4 regions of the Thalassotalea sp. PS06 genome follow, and region 2 is predicted to be linked to each of the others. Evidence: predicted binding sites of a transcription regulator. Region 2 holds the regulator's gene; each other region holds the start of a gene.
The links. Region 2 encodes LexA, which represses DNA repair genes until DNA is damaged. Its sites were predicted from a motif close to TACTGTATNNNNATACAGTA; they were not measured.
Positions count from the first base shown of each region.

Region 1 (5,682 bases), 410 kb from region 2:
TCTTCGCTTAACGCCACTAAATGATTAGTAACGCCTTGTGGTGCCGATACCACCACAGAAATCGGAGATTCCTGGCTTTTATCGACGATAATTTTATATACGGTTAAAAATCTGTCCGCATTGGCTAATGAAGAACCACCAAATTTCAGTACTCGCATATCTATCTACTCCTGATTGATTATTTTTATATCGGGCTAATACCAATTACTCTGAGTAAGCAATAATTTAATGTAATTGATATACCGACATCCCTTAAACAAAATTGCTAACCTTTGGTCGAATATATCGACAGGCCCTAAAACGAAAAAACCCGTGAGCTTTGCAGGTCACGGGCTTAGGTAAAGTCTTTTTTTACGCGTTAGCCAATGCCCACCATAATAATGGTGGTGGTAGTAATAATGTGGAGAAGGTGCGTAAAAATGTTCATGGATTCACTCTGCCGCACAAATAATCGACTGTCAACATGTTTTTAACAATTATAGGTGCAATTGTTTCGGCGAGCGTTTTATCTAACTAAAAGAGCAGCTTGGTGTTGTTGCAACCAGCGTTTGGATTTTTTGAAATTGGGATAGAAGTGTTCGACCAGCGCCCAAAAATCAGATGAATGATTTTGATGAACCAAGTGACATAATTCGTGGACGATAACATAATCAACCACCGAATCCGGTGCCATAACCAAACGATTATTGAGGGTGATTCTCGCCTGGTTATCACAACTTCCCCAGCGAGATTTGTAAAAGCGAATTTTCAGAGAAGACGATTCAAGGCCGGTAATACCCTGCCAATTGTTAAGGCGTGCGGCAAATAATGAAGTGGCTCTTTGCTGGCAAAACTTATTGAATGCATCAGACAGAAGTCGTTGTTGTTGCTCTTCGTCATGTTGAAAAAGCCGCTCTGAAAGATAAAAGTGACAAAGCTTTGCTTGCCAGTTCAAGCGAATCGTTACATACCTGGTTTCAATGAAATCGTCCCCATTACCGGTATTATCTGCAGAAATCTGTTGTCGATTAAATTGTTGCAACGGGCATTGAGCAATTTGCCACGATTCCCCTGCGATAAAAATCTTTTCCCCCGGGGCAAGCCAAAACGTCTTAGGTTCGGATAATATCTCCTGCTGCTGACGCAATTTTTCATCTATCCAGGTTTGCTTTTCAGCAACAAAGCGAGCAATTTTCGAGGAATCTAGCCAGCTCGGAGATAATACCCGAACTTTGCCGGCCTTGATTTGCAATGACAGGGTTTTGCGACGAGCTGAACGGACGATCTCAATACCATCTAAAACGGCGGCTGAGGTATTTTTGTTTTTAAAAAACATAAATCGGAATGGTTGCTATCGGCTTTCCACAATTACGCAGACGTCTTGGCTTTAGGTTTTGCTTTAGCTTTGGTTTTAGCTTCGGACTTAGCTTCGTCTTCAACAGCTTCTTCTAATGCTTCAACCACTTTAGGCTTTACTACCTTTGGCTTTTTCGCCTGCAATGCAATCAGGATATCTTCACGATGTTTCGCCAGATAAATGCTGATTTCTTCGATGCTATCATCATTTAATTTCAATTCGGATTGCTCCAGCAAAACGCTTAAGTTATCCGCCATGTCGAGCATCTTGTCATACTCATCAGCCGTTTTCTTATCCATAAACGTTTCGACCTCCACGCCATTGCGTACTACTACAAATCGACTCTCTACAGCCATAATTATCCCTTCATTTCAATCTATCGGGTTTCGTCCACTTTTTGTTAAGCGGACTAATATAGTGGATATTTATCCAGTACATTACCAAATTAATCAATTAACTGCCAGATCCGTTGATATTTTTTGTGCAAAAGCATGTACCAATGTAAAGGTTTATGTCTTCAGGAAATACGACTGATTGACACTACGCCGCATTAATAAGGGCCTGCCCCAACCTATACAGTGCACACCGATAAGTTACTCAATAAATGTTTGGTTACATCCATAGATTAGCCATTAACAACTTTTCTCTTTTTATCCCCCACTATTAATACCAATCACATTAAATTCTCACTGAGTGAGCAATAATTTAATGTGATTGGTATAACTTGCAACAGCAAAAATTGACCAAATGGGGAAGAGACTATGAAAACATTAACCGCGATTACTACTTGTGCAGCAACTATGTTTGCTTTGGCAGCAACCCAGGCAAACGCTTCTATGGATCCTTTTGTGGAATCAGCATTGCAGGATATCTGTGAATCAGCATCCAGTGACAACGTATTTCGACTAGACCGTACCATCAAGAGCTATCGTTTAAATCATCAAACCGTAGCGTTGAATGTAATGTGTAACGAGCAGGACATTATCAGCTTCGCTCAACAACAAGGCGCAACCAAAACCGCGAATCGCCTTGAACATAGCATCGGTGATACGCAAATCACAGATCTAGCGATGTTAAAATAATGGATAAGCTCAGGAATAAGTGCCTCGGAAGAGGCGCTTATTTCGTTTGTCACTCTTTTCGTTAACTGAACTTTCGCATCATACCTAGAGGTAACCAGGCAAGCGCAAAACGGATGAACGCCCATGGCCAGGTTGGAACGAATGCCTTATCTACTTCTTTTTCAATCGCCTTGATAATACTCTTACAACCAGTTTCAGCATCGACGATAAAAGGCGGAGTTTTGCCTTCTTCGATAATTTCCGTAGCGATATAGCCAGGGTGAATCGTTGTCACCGATATTGGCTTGTGCAGAACATCAATGCGGATCCCTTCGGTTAAAGATGCAAGGCCCGCTTTGGTAGCAGCATAGGTAGTAAAGGCGCCGCGAAAGCCGCGCTCGGAACTCACCGATGAGATAGTAACTAAGTGACCATCATTCTGCGCCCTGAAGATTTCCATTGCCGCTTCACATTGTGCAAGAGCGGCGACAAAATTGGTCATAGCGGTACGACGATTTGCCGCAAAAAAACCCTTACCAATGGAGCCACCCTGGCCGATTCCAGCATTAACGATAACTCGATCTAATTGTCCAAGCTGTTCTCTGGCAGCCTTAAACACCTTAAAGACCTCATCATGATCGTTCACATCTAAAGGCATAACTAAGACTTTTTGCTGCGGATATTTTGCCGTTAATTCAGTCGCAAGTTCGCTTAATGCTTGTTCACGACGGGCACAAAGAACCAAATTCCTGCCCATCGCTGCATATTGTCGTGCCATTTCCTGGCCAAGCCCGGAGCTGGCACCTGTGATCAGAATGTTGTTTCTCATAAGCCATTATTCTAGTTGCAATTTTAACCTTGCTTATACGTTAACCTAACTATTCACGAATACCAAAAGAGATTGCAAATCCTAAGCAAAGATCAGCGTAGAATTCCAGATAAAAAGCGCTAGCAAAATAATCGCCACATTCCCCATAGCCCTTGTGCTGTGGACGTTAACAGCAATTAATATGCAAATTTTCGACATTTTGAGCAATTTAAAAACAATCAAATCAGACAGTTATTTTTTCATTTGATCTTATAAAAATTTTTGCCTATTTTTGCATTTATGGAGCAGGAAGTGACGCGATAACGCAGGCTCTATCCTTCAGTTTACGACCCCATTTTCTATTTTTCTTTTATATTCTGAGGTAAACCCAATGACTGGCAACGACATGATAGATGACGATTTCGAAGAGAATATGGACGACGGCGTGGATGCCGAAGAAACCGATACCGATATGCCGAAAGACGATGAGGCGAATGCCAAAACGCGAAAGAGAATCGATGAATTACTGGAGAAAAAACGTTTAAAAGAATTGCTTGATGAGGATGAATGGGAGATTTAAACATCTCCCATCAATATATAACTAAAGAAACATTACTCTTCGAAGTAAGTGCCCCAACCGTCATATTCGACCTGAAATTTTTCTGCCAATGCAAACATTGCCTTGGTTTCTTCCAACAACACGTCCTCATCGAGATATTGCTCGGTAACGATGTCGAAACAAAATACCGGGGTACCGTCTTCCAATTCAGCCTGTTCAGGTTCCTGAACTTCAAGGCCTTGTTTAAATGCCATCACTGCTGCATTTTCTAGGGTTCCAAAGTCTTCACTGGCAAAGTGATGTTCAATGGTGTGCACGGCTTCAGGGTTGGAACCATCTTCCAGTAATTCTTCAATTAAACCTGAAGTATGGGCTAACCACTCATTTAAATCTGACTGTTCCATTTTAGCTCTGCTCTGCCTGTTGACTGTTATGAAGCGTTTGGAAAGGGTTTCCCGCTTCCTCGCTTAGCTCGTTAATTTTCGCCAGCATTAACTCATGGGTATTGTTGGCGATGTGACGGATACCTTCTTTTGAAGTGTCGTGAATATGTATCGGCGGTAAAAACTCGATGATCATTTTGCCGTTGTTCCAACGGTTTAAATCCACCAGGTCGTGAGAATTACTCACACAAACAGGAACAATAGGTACGCCTGCCTGTGCCGCGGTATGAAACGCGCCGGTTTTAAATGGTAATAAGCCGCGACCATAACTACGGGTACCTTCTGGGAACAACCAAACCGAAATGTTCTTTTCTCTGATTTTCTGTGCTGCTGAAGCAATGGTATTGTGAGCTTTGGAACGATTGGCACGATCAATCAAAATATTGCCAGTAAACCAATACATTTGCCCAAAGAATGGGATCCACTTCAGGCTCTTCTTACCTATGCTCACCGTGCCTTTTGGCAATGATTTACTCACCGTGAAAATATCATAGCTGTTCTGATGATTGCAGACATAGACAACCGAACCTAAATCTTCGACTTCTTTAGGTCGTCTTATATCCAGCTCAACACCAATGACTGGTGAAAGGCTACCAACGATATTAGCGGGGAAATAAACATTATCTCGATGAAACGGACGAACAATACACATCAAAATCGATGCAAGTGACGTCAAAATTAACGAAATTGCTAATGTCAAAATGCGCAAAATAGCTAACACAATATACCTCTGAAGCCCAAATAGCCTGATAATAAGGTGCGCAATTATACACAATTGTATGGAATTGAGGAAAGCTTCTTACAATTTAGAAAAAGAAAAAGCCGGCGATTGCCGGCTTTTTTTATGATTCTTCCGAAGGAGTTTCTGCTTCTGCCGGTTTTGGCGAATCAATTTCCATTCGCTCAACCCGCTGTAATCCTCGCGGTAGTTTATTACCACGGCGTCCACGTTCACCACGATAGTGCTCGAGATCACCAGGTTTTAACGTCAGCTTGCGCTTACCTGCGTATAGAGTGACAGAATCTTCACTACCAATAACGCTGAGGATAACCAACAACTCTTCTCTGGCTTTCGCGCGGGCGGAAGGAATATTGATGATCTTGTTACCCTTACCTTTGCTAAGCTGCGGTAAATCTTTCATCGGGAACAACAGCATTCGCCCTTCCGAGGTTATCGCCAGACAAGACTGATTGTCGATATCGGTTACCGGTTGTGGCGTCATTACCTGTGCGCCTTGGGGTAAGCTCAACAAAGCTTTACCATTTTTATTACGCGATACCATATCGGCAAACTTGCCGATAAAGCCGTAACCGCTATCACTGGATAATAAAAATGCCTGTTCATCGTCGGCCATCACTGCTTGGGTGACGTTTTGACCAGCGGCAATATTAAAGCGTCCGGTTAATGGCTCGCCCTGGCTTCTCGCCGAAGGAAGTGTATGGGCATCGGTAGCAAACGCTCGACCGGAGGAATC
Region 1 covers NZ_CP041638.1:3,046,102-3,051,783, forward strand. Annotated here, with positions in the region: gene thrA (bifunctional aspartate kinase/homoserine dehydrogenase I) at 1-158, opposite strand, end outside; gene FNC98_RS13380 (M48 family metallopeptidase) at 506-1,315, opposite strand; gene FNC98_RS13385 (YebG family protein) at 1,348-1,692, opposite strand; gene FNC98_RS13390 (DUF3718 domain-containing protein) at 2,098-2,418, shown strand; gene FNC98_RS13395 (SDR family oxidoreductase) at 2,480-3,226, opposite strand; gene FNC98_RS13400 (PA3496 family putative envelope integrity protein) at 3,597-3,785, shown strand; gene rraB (ribonuclease E inhibitor RraB) at 3,818-4,168, opposite strand; gene FNC98_RS13410 (1-acylglycerol-3-phosphate O-acyltransferase) at 4,170-4,928, opposite strand; gene parC (DNA topoisomerase IV subunit A) at 5,050-5,682, opposite strand, start outside.
Region 1: the regulator LexA is predicted to act here: its motif matches at 1,752-1,771, upstream of FNC98_RS13385 (YebG family protein).

Region 2 (5,682 bases):
CCGAAGTTAGGACCACCACCTTCCATAAATAGCGAAGCTAAAAGAATCGCGAACGCGAAAGGTAAAATCCAGAAGCTCCAGTTATTCAAGCGTGGTAGCGCCATATCCGGCGCTCCAATCATCATCGGGATCATCCAGTTCGCCAAACCTGTAAAGGCCGGCATGATGGCACCAAATACCATGATCAGACCATGTACTGTGGTCATCTGGTTAAAAAAGTCTGGTTCTACAATTTGCAGACCCGGCTGGAATAATTCTGCCCGGATGACCATAGCCATGGCACCACCGGTTAACAGCATTATGAAAGAGAACCACAGATATAAAGAACCAATGTCTTTATGGTTGGTTGTTAAAAGCCAACGTTTGATGCCAGTCATTTTGTGATCGGCATGATGATCATGATGCTCATCCACGTTTTCAATTGTGTCTGTTACAGTCGTCATGTCTTACCTCTTATTCTTGCTTGGCATCGATATCGCTTGCTTGCACAAGCTCACCGGTGTCATTACCCCAGGCGTTTCGCTCATAAGTAATAACAGCCGCCATCTCACGGGCATTTAACTGATCTTTAAAGCCCATCATTGCCGTTCCAGGTTTGCCGTTTTTCACCATTTCGATGTGAGCCGGGATATCCTGGGTAACCATTGGACTGCCTTTAAGAGCCGGGAATGCCGGTGGTAAACCCGCACCATTGGCTTGGTGACAAGCAGCACATTTGGCGATGTAGACTTTTTCACCTTCGGCCATCAGTTGTTCCATGGTCGCAGGTTCACTGATGCTAGCGGTATCTTCTGATGCTTCTGATTTCTCAGAAACCAGTGCGACAGTTTCAACACTCTTTTCAGCAGATTCTTTGCTGTCTTCTGCTTTAACTTCCGCAGATTGAGCAGGAGCTGCAAGGGCATTAACGTCGGCAGGCTGAACCATTTCACCGGTATTGTTACCCCAGGCATTACGCTCGTAAGTCACAACAGCAGCTAGTTGTTTAAGGTTTAATTGCTTACCAAAACCAGCCATCGAAGTACCCGCTTTACCGTTAAGAACGATGTCAATGTGTGCGGCTTTATCTTCGGTAACCATTGGGCTGCCTTTCAATGCTGGGAACGCCGGTGGTAAACCCATACCATTGGTTTGGTGACAGGCTGCACAGTAGGCTACGTAGGTTTCTTCACCTAAGCTCATCAACTCTTCCATCGACATGGTAGATGCCAGAGATTCTTGCTCAGCAAGCTTAGCTTCTTCGATAGCCAGCTTTTGCTCTTCAATCCACATGGCGTAATCGGCTTCAGATTTCACCTCAACAACCACTGGCATATAGCCATGGTCTTTACCGCACAGCTCAGCACATTGACCGCGATAGATACCCGGTTCATTTACCTTGGTCCAGGCTTCATTAATAAAGCCCGGGTTGGCATCTTGCTTAACGGCAAAATCCGGAACCCACCAGGAGTGAATAACGTCATCAGAGGTAATAAGGAAACGTACTTTCTTGTTAACCGGGATAACCAGGTGTTTATCTACCTCTAGTAGGTAGTTCTCACCTTTGGTCACATAGTTACCATCACGGTTATCAAATTGATCTTTCGGCGTAGTGAGTACGGAATAGAACTCAATATCGGAATCAAAATACTTGTAATGCCATTTCCATTGCGAACCAGTCACCTGAATGGTGATGTCGGAATTGTCATTATTTTCCATGGCGATTAGGGTCTTAGTAGCAGGCCAGGCCATACCAATAAGAATAATAATGGGAATAGCAGTCCAAAGTATTTCAACTTTAGTGCTTTCGTGGAAGGTGGCGGGTTTAACACCTTTAGATTTGCGATGAAAAATCATCGACCAGAACATGGCGCCGAACACCACAATACCGATGGCAGTACAAATCCACATTACCAACATATGCAGCCCGAACACTTCCTGACTGATATCGGTGACACCTTTGGTCATGTTTAACTGCATGTCTGCCCAAGCTGCGCTGGAAAACAAACTCCCCAACATCAGCCAACCCAGGTTACGTCTCTTCACTAGACATCTCCTCTGCTTTAGCGAACAAAGACAGAAACAAGTGACAGGATACAACTGAATTCGATGTCTCAAATTTCCGTAAAATTTATATTTGTTATAGAGAGTTGCTTAAACCTTCAGGTAATTGATTGTCATTCTGAATGTAACTAACTCTCACTTTCTTACGTACCGCATTCCTACATCGAAGAAGTGGTAGGATTTAGCGTAATTATTATGATTATGACTAATTCAGGTTCTAGGATTACTCAATTTTTCATCAAGGTCTAGTGCTTTAAAGGGTTAATTTGCACTTTTTTTGAACGAAATCTGTAGAGTAATTGCTCATATCGTGAGCGCAGGAATTGATTTGGCAGGGAATAAGAAAAATATGAGTGCAATTTCTAGTGGTGTAAATAACACATTTATGTGCTTTACAAGTGGTTAAAAAGTATTCGTTAATTTAAGGGGGTTGGAGAAATAAACAAAGATAGGAAAAACTACCTGAAAAGGGACCGGCCAAGTATCCCTGGATGTGATTCAGGTAGTTGAAAAAATAATCGACGACAGACGACAGACTACTGAACACACTCTAAATCGTCATTCCCTGCCACGACAGGGAATCAAAGAAAGGACATTAGCACATTGCATATTCGCAAGATTGCTCTTACTGCATTCTGCCACCTTTACACTTTACTCTTCTTTTTTACATCCAATCGGCATTACGAATAACACCAACGGCAATACCTTCAATATTAAAATGTTGGCTGGTTAAATCGACTTTAATTGGATCAAAGTCTTCATTTTCTGCGTGCAGATAAACCACATTACCTTCGCGCTTGTAACGCTTGACCGTAACATCTTCTTCTACACGGGCAACAACTACCTGGCCATTGTGGATATCCGTGGTTTGATGAACCGCTAGTAAATCACCATCGAGAATACCAATATCTTTCATACTTTCGCCGTTAACGCGCAGCAGGTAATCTGCGGCAGGGTGAAACAGGTTGCCATCTATCTGGTATCTATCTTCAACATGTTCCTGAGCAAGAATCGGTTCACCCGCAGCAACGCGACCAATTAATGGTAATCCAAGCTCTTCGTTATGCTCGTCCGCTAAGCGAATACCACGAGAAGTACCTGGTAACATTTCGATAAAACCTTTCTTGGCGAGCGCCTTTAAATGCTCCTCCGCAGCATTCGCTGATTTAAAGCCGAAAAAATCGGCAATCTCCGCTCGTGTTGGCGGCATACCAGTGTCTGCGATCTTTTCTTTTATTAAATCAAAAATTTGTGATTGGCGTGGGGTTAACGGACGCATAACATTCCTGTCTATCTGTACAGTACATTGTACTGTCAGTATATACAGTTGATTATCAAAAGCAAATCAAAACTGGTTTAAGGTGATTTTTGAATAATCCTTAAACTGATTCCCTAATTGCCATGTCTGGAAGATGTTTATATAGTGAACGAAAAGCATTGATGAGGTGTGTGGTATCAAGGCATTTAATTTCACAAGGAAGATACCATGCAACAAGATGATAACTATAAGCGCGTATATCTTTGGTTAATGATCCCCTTGGTGATCACCCTATGCGGTTTTTCATTAAGCTATTTTTTACGGTTTGCGCAAATGAGCTGGGAACAGCATGCCCATGGCTTGTCGGCCATGTTGTGGATGTTGCTGTTAATCGTGCAACCATACATTGCGGTCAATAAGAATAACCGCTCGCTGCATAGAAACCTCGGAAAATTAGGCATACTGCTGGCCGGTATTGTTGCAGGTACAGCGATATCGGCGATTGACAATAATATTGCTTTCGCATTAAAAGACGGCACCCCAGAGCCATTTAAGGTATTCATGTATGGCGTCAGTATTGTTGATTTGTTTCTGGTTTCGGGGTTTATTTATCTGGTCGCGAAAGCCATTCTCAACACCAAGGATACCCGTGAACACAGCACTTACATGATAGCGACAGCCCTATTGCTGTTATCTCCAGGATTAACCCGGTTACTGGTTTACATTGGGGCATTGGGTTTTGATCTGAAAATTATTCCCCTGCACACCTTACCCATTGCAACCGCCACGGTATTACTGGCTTCTAGCTGGTTTATGTATCGTTATAATCGTCTTAATCATCCCGCCTACTATGTGATTTTATTGGTGTCTGTTTCGGCATTTGCGGTGCCGATAATGGGAGAAAGCGAATCAGTCAGAGAACTGATGGATAGAGTTTTTGCTTAAAAGAATGCAGGTGTTTATATTTATTTTTATCTAATCAAGTGTTAGAAAACATCTATTTTTATCTATGTAAAAAATGATCCATCCTTTTTAAAGAGTTTATTAGAAGGGGTTGATTATGAAATGTTTTATTCGAGCAAATAATATCAAAATGACGTCCCGCTACCGGGCTTTCATACAACGCGAAGTTGAGCACGCCTTTGCCCGTGTTGATGAAAGAATCCGTTATGTGGTGGTAAGCTTTCGAGATATCAATGGCACCCGGGGTGGACGTGATAAACAGTGTTCGGTGAGGGTTGCCGGCGATCGGGTCTTTGATGTTCATATCATGGCCGCCCAGGACAGTGTGCATCTGGCATTTTCCAACGCATTGGGCAGGGCTCAGCAAACCTTTATCCGCCGGGTGAAAAAAGTTCTGTGTCGTTTCAAACGACGTAACGCCTTGTATCGCAATCGCGATATTCGTCTGTTAACCGCATTGCATTAATTGTTATTAGAATGACTTCCTAGGTGGATTGTTTGTCGACCTCCCAACGATGAGCAATTCCTTTCGCTGTACCTTGAGTGCCTGCAAAGGCACTCTTTTTTGTATAGGGACATACTTATCCTCCCGCACCATGGATGGTAGCAAGGGAGGGTTTGTATCTCTCCTAACGAGTAGTAGCAAGGGAGGGTTTGCACATGGACATACTAATCCTCCCGTACCATGGATGGTTACCTACATGGATCTAGATATATCGATTGTGTCTGTCGTTACACGGATGTAACGTATTAGAGCAATGCATGGAGCAATTGCCGAGAACTGACAATCGATTCACGGGAGCGTTTGTATATGGGAGGTGCTAGTAAGGGTTTATTTGCTCGACATAAATATTATAACTTCACCGCTTTAACCATCATTTCCCGACCTTCAGTTTCGACATAATTCAGAAACACTTTAGCGATGGGCGACAGGCTCTGAGCCTTTAACCATGAAAATGACCATTTCGACTGGATCGGCAGAGATTCTACATTGATGACTTTGACATCATAAATTTCACCAAAGGCTAAGGTATGAGCGGACAATATTGAAACGCCGAGATTGGAGAGCACAGAATGGATAATGGCTTCATTACTGGCAATGGTCATTTTAACATTCGGTTTTATCTGTTGTTTATCAAAAAATGCTTCCGTGGCAAATCGAGTACCAGAGCCATTTTCACGGATGAGAAAGTCTTCCTGACAAAACTCTTCCAGCGTTACCCGTTTCTTTTTCGTCAGCGGGTGATTGGCTTCGGCAATGGCAACCAAATCGTTAGGCATAAACTCAATAACATCGATATCCAACCCTTCCGGTAGGTGACTGAAAACATAAAAATCGTCCAGGCCTTGCTCGAGTCTCTCAATTACCTGGCGACGGTTGGCAACCGTAAACTGGATATCAATACCTGGATAGCGCT
Region 2 covers NZ_CP041638.1:3,459,549-3,465,230, reverse strand. Annotated here, with positions in the region: gene ctaD (cytochrome c oxidase subunit I) at 1-443, opposite strand, end outside; gene coxB (cytochrome c oxidase subunit II) at 454-1,998, opposite strand; gene lexA (transcriptional repressor LexA) at 2,708-3,322, opposite strand; gene FNC98_RS15320 (hypothetical protein) at 3,530-4,246, shown strand; gene FNC98_RS15315 (hypothetical protein) at 4,362-4,730, shown strand; gene FNC98_RS15310 (LysR family transcriptional regulator) at 5,117-5,682, opposite strand, start outside.

Region 3 (5,682 bases), 1.7 Mb from region 2:
ATTTGGAATTATTTTTTCTTTTTACCAAAATCAATGCGAACGCTAAGATTTTCCTGCTTTACCGGTTTGCCATTATCCATTTTTGGGCGGTATTTCCACCGCGCCAGCGCATCAATTGCGGCCTGGTCGAATATCTGCTCCGGTTGCGACTCCAACACTTCGATATCCTCAGGCACTCCCTGCGGATTAATCGAAAACTTCAATTTCACCCAGCCACGAACCTTTTGTCTGGCCGCAGAAATTGGATACCGGGGTAATGCACGATAAATCGGTGTAGCTCCACCGCTTTCTGGCGTATCCATGGCAAATTCCTGAGACTGCAAACTCGTATCGATATCCATATCTGGCATTTCGATTTGCTTGATGTCTGCGGTAGTTTTGGCCGGAACAGCCCTTACCGAAGAGATCCCTCCGGGTTTTTGGGGTGGTTCAGGAGGCGGTTCTAAAATCCGCTTTTTATAAACCGCTTTGCTATCTTTGCGAGGCTCAGTCAACTCAACCAGTGGGTACTCTTCAACATTCTCAATATATACGTCATCTGACGATACAAGAGCAGCCATGATGGCAAGAATACCCATAGAGATACAGGCCCCGGCAATAATAGCAACGAAGAATTTCACCCTTCCTCCTTCTACAGGGAAATTAACTTGCAAGCTTGCTACCTCTCACTGCCTGGCTCGCATTAATTATAGTTGTTTGTAAGATTGTTTTTACACAAGTTAGTTCGCTATTGTGCGAAGCGCTTTTCGTCAACATATGTTTGCAGTAAACTAATACCAATCCCATTAAATTATTGCTCACTCAGTGAGAATTTAAAGGCTTTTAGACAAGGCTTTGATTGCAGAGAATGGTTATTCCGCTCTCAAAATTAGCCAAAATCAGTAACGTAGTCCAAATGCCTTTAAAACTCACCCGTAGGGAGTTAGTGAGAGGCCCATTTACTACCCTATATTTCATTAATATAGAATGACTATATCAATAAAATCTATGTTGTAACTGAACCTCGGCCCTAACTCTGAGTTGTGCACAAACTTAGTGGGGTTGGTATAACGTCACAAAAAGATTAAGGAAGTTAAAATGGAACATTCTTTAGCCATTACTGGTTTTTACACAGGTATCCTCGCCCTGCTTCACATCACCCTATCTTTCAAGGTCATTGGCCTGCGCCGTCGTTTTCAAGTAGGTTTAGGTGATGGCGAGAATAAAGACTTGAGAAAAGCGATTCGCGTCCATGGTAATTTTATCGAATATGTCCCGATGGCAATGCTTTTGTTCGCAATATTCGAGGTAAACCAGGGCTCACCAATGTTGCTGCACGCGATCGGCGGCGCTTTAGTAACCTGTCGATTTTTGCACGCCATTGGTGTGAGCAAAACTGCGGGAACAAGCTGGCAACGTTTTGTCGGCGTCTTGGGCACTTTTTTAGCGATACTTATTTTGGCAGTAATCAACATCGCTAATATTTTTTTATAAGAAAAGAGAATACAGAATGGGCAGCTGTTAAAGACTCAATACGCTGCCCTGTTTAAAGAAGTTACCGTTCTGGTTTATCCAAGCCAAAGTGCAAATAGGCTCTCTCCGTAACCATGCGGCCACGAGGAGTCCGCTGTAAAAATCCTTGCTGAATCAAAAATGGTTCAATTACATCTTCAATGGTATCGCGCTCTTCACCAATTGCCGCGGCGACATTGTCCAGACCAACCGGTCCGCCCATAAATTTATCAATAATGGCTAGCAGCAGTTTGCGGTCCATTAAATCAAAGCCTTCGCTATCCACTTCCAACATATTCAAAGCTTTTGAAGCGATCTCTTGATCTGCGGTACCATCATTTTTAACTTCAGCGAAATCCCTGACACGACGCAATAAGCGGTTACCAATACGTGGCGTGCCACGCGAGCGACGAGCAACTTCAATTGCGCCTTCGTTATCCAGTTCAACATTTAAAAAGTGAGCACTGCGGGCAATGATATCGGTTAAATCTTCGACTTTGTAAAATTCCAGACGTTGCACGATACCGAAACGATCGCGCAAAGGAGAAGTTAACGCGCCGGCGCGGGTTGTTGCGCCAATCAAGGTAAAGGGTGGTAAATCTAACTTAATGGAGCGAGCTGCTGGACCCTCACCTATCATGATATCGAGCTGATAATCTTCCATCGCCGGATATAAAACTTCCTCAACCACAGGACTCAAACGGTGAATTTCATCAATAAACAACACGTCATTTTCTTCAAGGTTGGTTAACAGCGCCGCGAGATCGCCGGCCTTTTCCAATACCGGCCCCGAGGTCGTGCGAATATTGACGCCCATCTCGTTAGCAACGATATTCGCTAACGTAGTTTTACCCAAGCCTGGAGGCCCAAAAATCAACAAATGATCCAGCGGTTCATTTCGTTTTTTTGCCGCCTCAATAAAGATTTCCATCTGCTCTTTTACATGCTCCTGGCCGGTGTAATCGGCGAGCATTTTCGGGCGTATTGCCCTGTCGATGGTTTCTTCTTCACGGGTTGTGGAAGTAGGTTGTATTAAACGATCCGCTTCTATCATCTTTATGGTTTGACCAAAGGTTGCTTACAGGTTTTGTTATAACGCTGGTTATAACATAGATTTCAATGCATCACGAATTAACTCTTCCGAGCTCATGCCATCCTGATGCACGCCAGAAACGGCTTTTTCCGCCTGATTCTGTTTGTAGCCTAACGATACCAATGCCGTTATCGCATCGTCTTTTTCATTAGCAACGGAAACAAACGTAGAGCCAACCTCTTCGCTTTGTAAGGCAAACTCATCGGCGTTCGGCGTGGCGATATCCTGCCCCCAGTCTTTTAGTCTGTCGCGCATTTCTATCAATAGGCGCTCAGCGGTTTTCTTACCTACACCTGGAATTTTTACAATGGTGGCTACGTCGTCGATTTGTACACAGTGCACAAATTGAGACGATGACATGTTTGACAGAATGGCCAGAGCCAGTTTTGGCCCGACGCCATTTACTTTAATAAGCAAGCGGAATAGCTTACGTTCGGTAACATTGGCAAAGCCATACAATTGTTGGGCATCTTCCCGTACCGCAAAGTGGGTATAGATAATGGCTTCTTCGTCGAGTTTGGGTAAATGGTAAAAGCTGGTCATGGGTAATGTGACTTCGTATCCCACCCCACCACACTCAATTAAAATTTCCGGTGGTTGTTTATCTACCACGGTTCCTCTTAATCGTCCTATCACGTTGCTTTCCTCGCCCTGATTACATGCGCTCTGGCAGAATTACTGATCACAGGCAATATACCTGTGTGGTTATCAATACCAGATGCGATTGAGTTGTTACTATTCTTGGATAACTCAAATACTATATATATATACAGTGATGTCAATTTTTAATTGCGGAATTTGTGAAATCGCTGGGGATATAAGTGGATTGATTAGCGTAAACGGCCACGAACGGTTTTCGATGCCTGCCCCGCCATTTTCACCAAGGAATCATAACTGTGGCCATGGCAAATAGCGACCGCTAATGCGTCAGCGGCATCGGCTTGTGGCGTACCCGGCAGTTTTAATATCGATGCCACCATATGCTGCACCTGTGTCTTATCTGCAGCACCGGTTCCCACCACAGATTGTTTGATCTGTCTGGCTGAATATTCGGCCACGGGTACATTGTTATTGGTTGCAGCAACCATGGCTGCGCCACGCGCTTGTCCAAGCTTAAGTGCCCCAGAAGGGTTAAGACCCATAAACACTTGCTCAATGGCGAATAAATCCGGTCTATATTGAATAATCAGTTCTGATACGCCGGCAAAAATTATCTGCAAGCGCTTTGATTGGTCATCCCCCGCCGCCAACGTCTTAATACAACCGCTGCCTAGATAGTTGAAGGTGCGACCTTTTTTTTCAATGATGCCATAGCCGGTAATTCTGGAGCCGGGATCTATGCCTAAGATGATGCTCAATGTCTGTATTATTCTTGCCGTTATTATTTGTCGCTAGTTTAAATGAGGCAAGATTTTATGTCATCAGAAAACTGATCGCATAAATGATTGTTTATCTGAAAATAGGATTCCATTAAAAAAGCCGGGGACAAAGTGCTTGTCGCCGGCTTTTGGGATTTAGGTTTTGGCTTCTAGGTTGTAAGGGAATTAGTCTTCAGACTTTTTCTCTTCCGCAACGATTTGGACGCCAAGTTCCGCTAATTGTGCTGGGTTGGCTTTGCCTGGTGCGTTGGTTAATGGGCAAGCCGCTGTCGTGGTTTTCGGGAATGCCATTACGTCACGAATAGAGGTTGCGCCTGTCATTAACATGACCAAACGGTCAAGACCAAATGCTAAACCTGCGTGTGGCGGCGTACCGTAACGCAAAGCTTCAAGTAGGAAGCCAAACTTCTCTTCGGCTTCTTCATCGCTAATACCAAGGATACGGAATACGGCAGCCTGCATTGCCTGGTCGTGGATACGAACAGAACCACCACCTAATTCACAGCCATTGAGAACCATATCGTAGGCATTAGAAAGCGCGCCTACTGGATTTGCTTCCAGCTCTTCTGCGTTTAGTTCAGAAGGTGCAGTGAATGGGTGATGCAGCGCGTGCATGTGACCATCCACTTCTTCAAACATTGGGAAGTCTACAACCCAAAGAGGCTTCCACTCATCGCTAACGATGTCTAAGTCTTCACCAAGCTTAAGGCGTAGCGCGCCCATGGCTTCAGTAACTACGGTGTAGTTATCAGCACCGAAGAAAATGATATCACCACTTTGTGCGTTAGTTCGTTCAAGCAAACCGTTTACCGCATCTTCTGGTAAGAACTTAAGAATTGGCGATTGAATGCCTTCCATGCCAGCAGCACGGTCATTAACCTTCATCCAGGCCAAACCTTTAGCACCGTAGATACCTACGAACTTGCCGTATTCATCAATGTTCTTACGAGAGAACTTCTCTGCACCACCTGGTACACAGATAACGGCAACACGACCTTTCTCATCGTTAGCAGGACCTGAGAATACTTTAAACTCAACGTCTTTTAATAAGTCGGCAACATCGACCAACTCAAGTGGGTTACGTAAATCTGGCTTATCCGAACCGTAACGAGTCATGGCTTCGGCATAAGACATGCGAGGGAAATCGCCCAAATCAACATTCAGTAATTTGCTGAACAAATCGCGGATCATGGTTTCGGTAACTTCCATTACCTGATCAGCGGTCATAAATGAGGTTTCAATATCGATTTGAGTAAATTCAGGCTGACGGTCAGCACGTAAATCTTCATCACGGAAACATTTTACGATTTGATAGTAACGCTCCATACCTGACATCATCAGCAACTGTTTGAACAATTGTGGCGACTGAGGTAGAGCAAAGAAGCTGCCTTTGTGAGTACGGCTCGGTACCAAGTAATCACGTGCACCTTCTGGGGTAGCGGCAGTAAGAATCGGAGTTTCGATATCCATAAAGCCCTGCGACTCCAGTGATTCACGAACCGCAGATGTTACCTTGGCACGAAAGCGCAAACGCTCAGTCATTTCCGGACGACGCAAGTCAAGATAACGATACTTTAAACGCTGCTCTTCAGAATTGTTCTGGTGATCATCTAGCGTTAACGGCAGTGGAGCCGCTTTGTTCAGGATAGTAAGCTCTAAACCAAGTACTTCCACAGCACCGGTCGCCATATCTTTGTTCACCTGACCTTCAGGACGAGC
Region 3 covers NZ_CP041638.1:1,381,749-1,387,430, reverse strand. Annotated here, with positions in the region: gene FNC98_RS06050 (energy transducer TonB) at 9-620, opposite strand; gene FNC98_RS06045 (MAPEG family protein) at 1,078-1,473, shown strand; gene ruvB (Holliday junction branch migration DNA helicase RuvB) at 1,535-2,545, opposite strand; gene ruvA (Holliday junction branch migration protein RuvA) at 2,594-3,220, opposite strand; gene ruvC (crossover junction endodeoxyribonuclease RuvC) at 3,415-3,942, opposite strand; gene aspS (aspartate--tRNA ligase) at 4,129-5,682, opposite strand, start outside.
Region 3: the regulator LexA is predicted to act here: its motif matches at 3,340-3,359, upstream of ruvA (Holliday junction branch migration protein RuvA).

Region 4 (5,682 bases), 1.5 Mb from region 2:
TGTTTTTGTTCGATGTAATTTCCTTGCGGGACATCAATACGGTAAACACACCCTGAAGCAAATGTGGTGGCTAATCCTAGCAAAATGCTAAGAGATAAAGCTCGGGATCTCATTAATTCTTATTCCTTAACGACAACAGCCTTTAATTTTACTGCCAAGGATAATAACCAAGGGGCCGTGCAGATTAAAGGCTTTTTATGAATTTTTTAGTGATATTCCCTGTTCGGACCGATTAGCTCGCTAAAAGTTCTTTGGCATTGGCAATCGCATTATCGGTAATTTCATCACCGGCCAATAAACGCGCAATTTCTCTCTCCCTCGCATCCTGTGCCAAAGGTGTTACTGAAGTTTGCGTATGTTTGCCATCAGTGAGTTTTGCAACAAATAGTTGTTGCTGACCTTTACTGGCAACCTGCGGCAGGTGAGTGACACATATCACCTGGGTATTGCTGCCAAGTTGCTGCAGCTTCTGGCCAACTTTCGCCGCGGTCGGACCGCTAATACCAACGTCTACTTCATCGAAAATTAAGGTTGGGGTAATGACTTTTTCAGCAAGAATAACTTGAATCGCAAGACTGATTCGTGACAACTCACCGCCAGAGGCAACTTTGTGTAATGCTTCCATCGGTTGCCCTGGGTTCATACTCACGAGAAATTCAATATCATCATAGCCATGGCTGGATAGCTGCTCATTTACCTGGTGATCAATTTGCACATTGAAGCGAGCGTCAGGCATACTTAATTCACGCATAGATTCGGTGATCAGTTTAGCAAGCTTCTTCGCAGATTTTTCACGACTTACTCGCAGTTTTTCAGCAATCTGATGGTATTGCTCTTTGATAGTATCTAACTCATCATGCAAATGCTGATGGCGCTCTTCATCGCCACTTAGCTGCGATAACTGGGCCTGAAGCTTTTGATGATAATCGAATAAATCTTCAGGATTTACCTGATGCTTTCGAGCCAGGGTAATCGCTGTAGAGTAACGCTCTTCAATTAGGTTGAATGCTTCAGGATCCAAATCAATGCTTTGCTGATAATAATTTAAGTCGCGAGACGCTTCCTGAATCTGAATGCTGGCATCAACCAACATATTGGCAATAGATTCTGCACCTTTATCTAATGCCGCTAGCTGCTGCACATCATCGGCAATTTTCTGAAGCTGAGCGCTGACCGAATATTCGTTTTCATCGCTCAGTTGATTCAGGCATTGACCCGATATAACCAATAACTGCTGGGCATTGGCGTGGCGTTTGAAATCCGCTTCAAGTTGCGAAAATTCACCCTGTTGCAGTGAAAATTCATCCAGCTCTTTAACCTGATATTGCAGCAGTTGTTGTTGAGCTTGGCGCTGTTGCTGACTTTCCAGCAATGAATTTAATTCGTTATTTTTGGTGCGCCATTGCTTTTGGAAAAACTTAATATCATCAAGTAAACCATGGTGTTGAGCATAATCGTCAAGGAGCTGACGTTGCTCAGTGGTTTTTAACAGTAATTGGTGATCGTGTTGACCATGAATGTTGATCAATAACTGGCCGAGCATTTTAAGTTGTGCAAGGGGAACCGGGGTGCCATTGATATAAGCTTTTGAGCGGCCTTCGCTGTTAATTAACCGGCGAATAATACAGTCGTTTTCGTCATTCAGTTCTTGCTCAGTTAACCACTGCTTTGCTTTTTTATTACCACTGACATCAAAACTGGCGATTAACTCGGCTTTGTCGGTACCGGGACGAACCACAGATGTTGTCGCACGCTCACCTAAACATAACCCTAGAGCATCGATTGCAATAGATTTACCTGCACCGGTTTCACCGGTTATCGTGGTCATTCCATGATGCCAGTCAATTTCTACATGGCTAACAATCGCGAAGTTGCGAATACTAAGATTGGTTAACATAACAAACGTCCTGTACAAGATACTGTTTATTTGTACAGTAAATTAACAGTGTTTAAAAAATGATGCAAGAAAAATGATCAATGGTATTTCTGGCGGGGTAGTTTCGGTTAAAAGCTAATAGGATTGGAATGCGGTTGAGACTAAAAAGAGCGGGTTATTGTTAGTAGCAACAACCCGCATAATGGCAGGTCATTTACAAATCAAAGCGATCGGCATTCATCACCTTCACCCAGGCATTAATAAAGTCATCGACAAATTTATCATTGGCATTATCACTGGCGTAAACTTCCGAAAGTGCTCTTAACTCGGAGTTAGAGCCAAACAGCAAATCTACACGCGATGCGCGCCACTTGGTTACTCGGTTGGAACGGCTCAGACCCTCAAAATAGGTTCCTGAATCGTTACCCTGCCAGATGGTATCCATGTCCAGTAAGTTAACAAAAAAATCATTAGTCAGATGTCCCGGGTTATCGGTAAGGACACCTAAATCTGAGTTTTCATAACTAATGCCCATCGCCCTTAAGCCTCCTACCAAAACCGTCATTTCCGGAGCGGTCAGATTAAGCAACTGGGCTTTATCGATAAGCAGATCCTCAGCCATATTGGCAAACTCCGATTGACAATAATTGCGAAAACCATCGGCTTTACCTTCGAGTACCGCAAACGATTCGGTATCGGTTTGCTCCTGCTGAGCATCTGTGCGGCCGGGACTAAAAGGAACTTCAACCGTTTTACCGGCAGCTTTAGCGGCTTGTTCAATGCCAACAGAACCTGCCAGTACAATCATATCGGCAATTGATACCTGTTTATCGGAACCTTGCACGTTAAATCCATTTTGGATTTTCTCAAGGGTACCCAGCACTTTAGTTAGTTGCGCTGGTTGATTCATTTGCCAGCCGCTTTGCGGGGCCAGACGAATCCTTGCACCATTTGCACCACCGCGTTTGTCAGAATCCCGGTAGCTGGCAGCTGATGACCATGCGGTATACACCAGCTCCGCAACCGACAGTCCGCTGTCGCCAATTTGTTTTTTCAGGTCGTTTATATCGTTGCTGTCGATTAACGAGTGAGTAACCTCAGGCACAGGATCTTGCCAGATCAGATCTTCGTCGGGGACTTCAGGCCCTAAATATCTCACCTTCGGCCCCATATCCCTGTGGGTTAATTTAAACCAGGCGCGGGCAAATGCATCGGCAAATTGGTCTGGATTTTCATGGAAGCGTTTTGAAATCGGCCCATAGATAGGATCCATACGCATCGCCATATCGGCGGTTGTCATTATCGTGGTAACTTTCTTCGATGGGTTTTGAGCACTTGGTGCCAGGTGCTCATCGGCAGGGTTTACCGGTACCCACTGCCAGGCTCCTGCGGGGCTTTTTACCAAATCCCATTCGTAGCCAAATAGCACGTCAAAATAACCGTTATCCCAGGTTGTCGGCTTGGCAGTCCATGCGCCTTCAATACCACTGGTAATAGTGTCATCGCCATGGCCATCACCAAATTTATTGATCCAGCCAAGTCCCATATTTTCCACGCTTGCCGCTTCCGGTTCCGGCCCAACATTAGCTGCATCACCAGCGCCATGACATTTACCAAAGGTATGTCCCCCGGCAACCAGAGCAACGGTTTCCTCATCGTCCATCGCCATGCGGCCAAAGGTCTCGCGGATATCTTTACCTGAAGCCAACACGCTGGGCTCGCCATTTGGACCTTCCGGGTTTACATAGATAAGACCCATTTCTACGGCCGCCAGAGGATTGTCGAGATCACGCTCGCCACTGTATCGTTTGTCGGTTAGCCACTCGGTTTCCGCGCCCCAGTAAATATCTTCTTCCGGATGCCAGATATCTTCACGACCGCCGCCAAAGCCAAAGGTTTTAAAACCCATGGATTCGAGTGCGCAATTTCCCGCGAGAACCAGTAAATCGGCCCAGGACAGTTTGTCACCATATTTCTTTTTCACCGGCCATAATAATCTTCGAGCTTTGTCGAGGTTGCCGTTATCCGGCCAGGAATTTAAAGGGGCGAAGCGTTGTGCTCCGGTACCAGCACCACCGCGACCATCGCCGATACGATAGGTTCCTGCAGCGTGCCAGGTCATGCGGATAAAGAACGGACCATAATGACCGTAATCGGCAGGCCACCAAGGTTGCGAGTCTGTCATCAAATCATAAAGATCCTGTTTTACTTCGCTCAAATCAAGCTGATTAAAACCCTCTTGATAGGAAAAGCCTGCTGACATCGGGTTAGATTTTGAATCGTGTTGGCGCAGAATTTTCAGGTTTAGTTGATTTGGCCACCAATCGATATTGTCTGTCCCCATGCCACCCTGGCGCGTCATGCTACCATGCACAAAAGGACACTTTCCGGAAGCGTTATCGTTTGAGTTATCCATCAGAATCTCCAGTTAGTGAGGATTAAAACTTCTTGTAAACTATAGACGCTGGGGACTTAAGCCGGGGAGCTGATTGTGGTAAATCTGATTATCTGATCTGCGCGAATATTGAAAACTTTGCCAATGGCGGTCACAATAATAGCTATCTCAGCATTTTCGGAATACTCATGACCCAGTTGTTAGCCCTGGTCAGAACCTATTGGGTCCTGCTTACTTTGATACTTCTTACGATAATTTTGTTGTTGTCGCTTTACCCGTTACAGGCATTGCCTACCGTACCCGGAACCGATAAAACCCATCATTTTCTCGCGTATTTTGCCTTGGTGATGCCGATGGCACTGCGTAAGCCTTCATACTGGCCCGTCGTGGTGTTAGCTTTTGTATTAATCGGTGGCGGCATCGAATTGCTCCAACCATTTGTGAATCGCTATGGCGAGTGGCTGGACTTAACCGCAAACACCTCAGGTGTGATTTGTGGTTTTATTGTCGGTCAAATTATCAATCGCCTATTTCCAGATACAAGTCTTGAGACCATTGAATGTGCTAAACAGGAAGTTATCGAGCGGGAATAGATAAGGGATTTTCGCTACTGATATAAAAAAGTCAGCATGAAAAAGCCAGCGTTGATGCTGGCTTTTTAGTCTTGGTTGGCGTTCGATAACGATAGCTGAATTATGAGCTTTGTTTCGCTCGCATCGCGTTTGATACTTTTGATACCGGAGCTCGTCCTAATTCGTCACTGATAAACCACCCGGCTGCAAGCAATAAATCCAAATTAACACCGTGCTCAATGCCCATGCCGTCAAGCATGTATACCACATCTTCGGTGGCGACATTGCCCGATGCGCCTTTTGCATAGGGACAACCACCTAAACCCGCAACCGAACTGTCGATAACCGCAACGCCCATATTCAGAGCAGCATAAATATTTGCCAGCGCCTGACCATAGGTATCGTGAAAGTGCACCGCCAATTTATCCATTGGTACGTACTTATTCACGGCTACTAACATTTCCTGCACTTTGTGCGGGGTACCAACACCTATGGTATCGCCAAGGGAAATTTCGTAACAACCCATGGAAAACAGCTCATGGGCAACGTCAGCCACCGCTTCTGGCGCAATTTCCCCCTCGTAAGGGCAACCTAAAACACAGGACACGTAGCCGCGAATGTTTAAATTGTGCTGCTTAGCCAGCTCAACCACATCTGAAAAACGTTCTAACGACTCTTTGATAGAGCAGTTAATGTTTTTTTGGCTAAAGCTTTCTGAAGCGGCACCAAAAATAGCAATTTCGGTTGCACCAGCGTCTATCGCGGCCTGCAAGCCTTTTAAGTTTGGTGTCAGGGCTGCATAAGTTACTTTGTCTTTACGCTTTATCTGCGCAAACACA
Region 4 covers NZ_CP041638.1:1,193,638-1,199,319, forward strand. Annotated here, with positions in the region: gene FNC98_RS05205 (outer membrane protein assembly factor BamE) at 1-113, opposite strand, end outside; gene recN (DNA repair protein RecN) at 233-1,897, opposite strand; gene katG (catalase/peroxidase HPI) at 2,091-4,292, opposite strand; gene FNC98_RS05220 (VanZ family protein) at 4,460-4,864, shown strand; gene FNC98_RS05225 (hydroxymethylglutaryl-CoA lyase) at 4,965-5,682, opposite strand, start outside.
Region 4: the regulator LexA is predicted to act here: its motif matches at 1,918-1,937, upstream of recN (DNA repair protein RecN).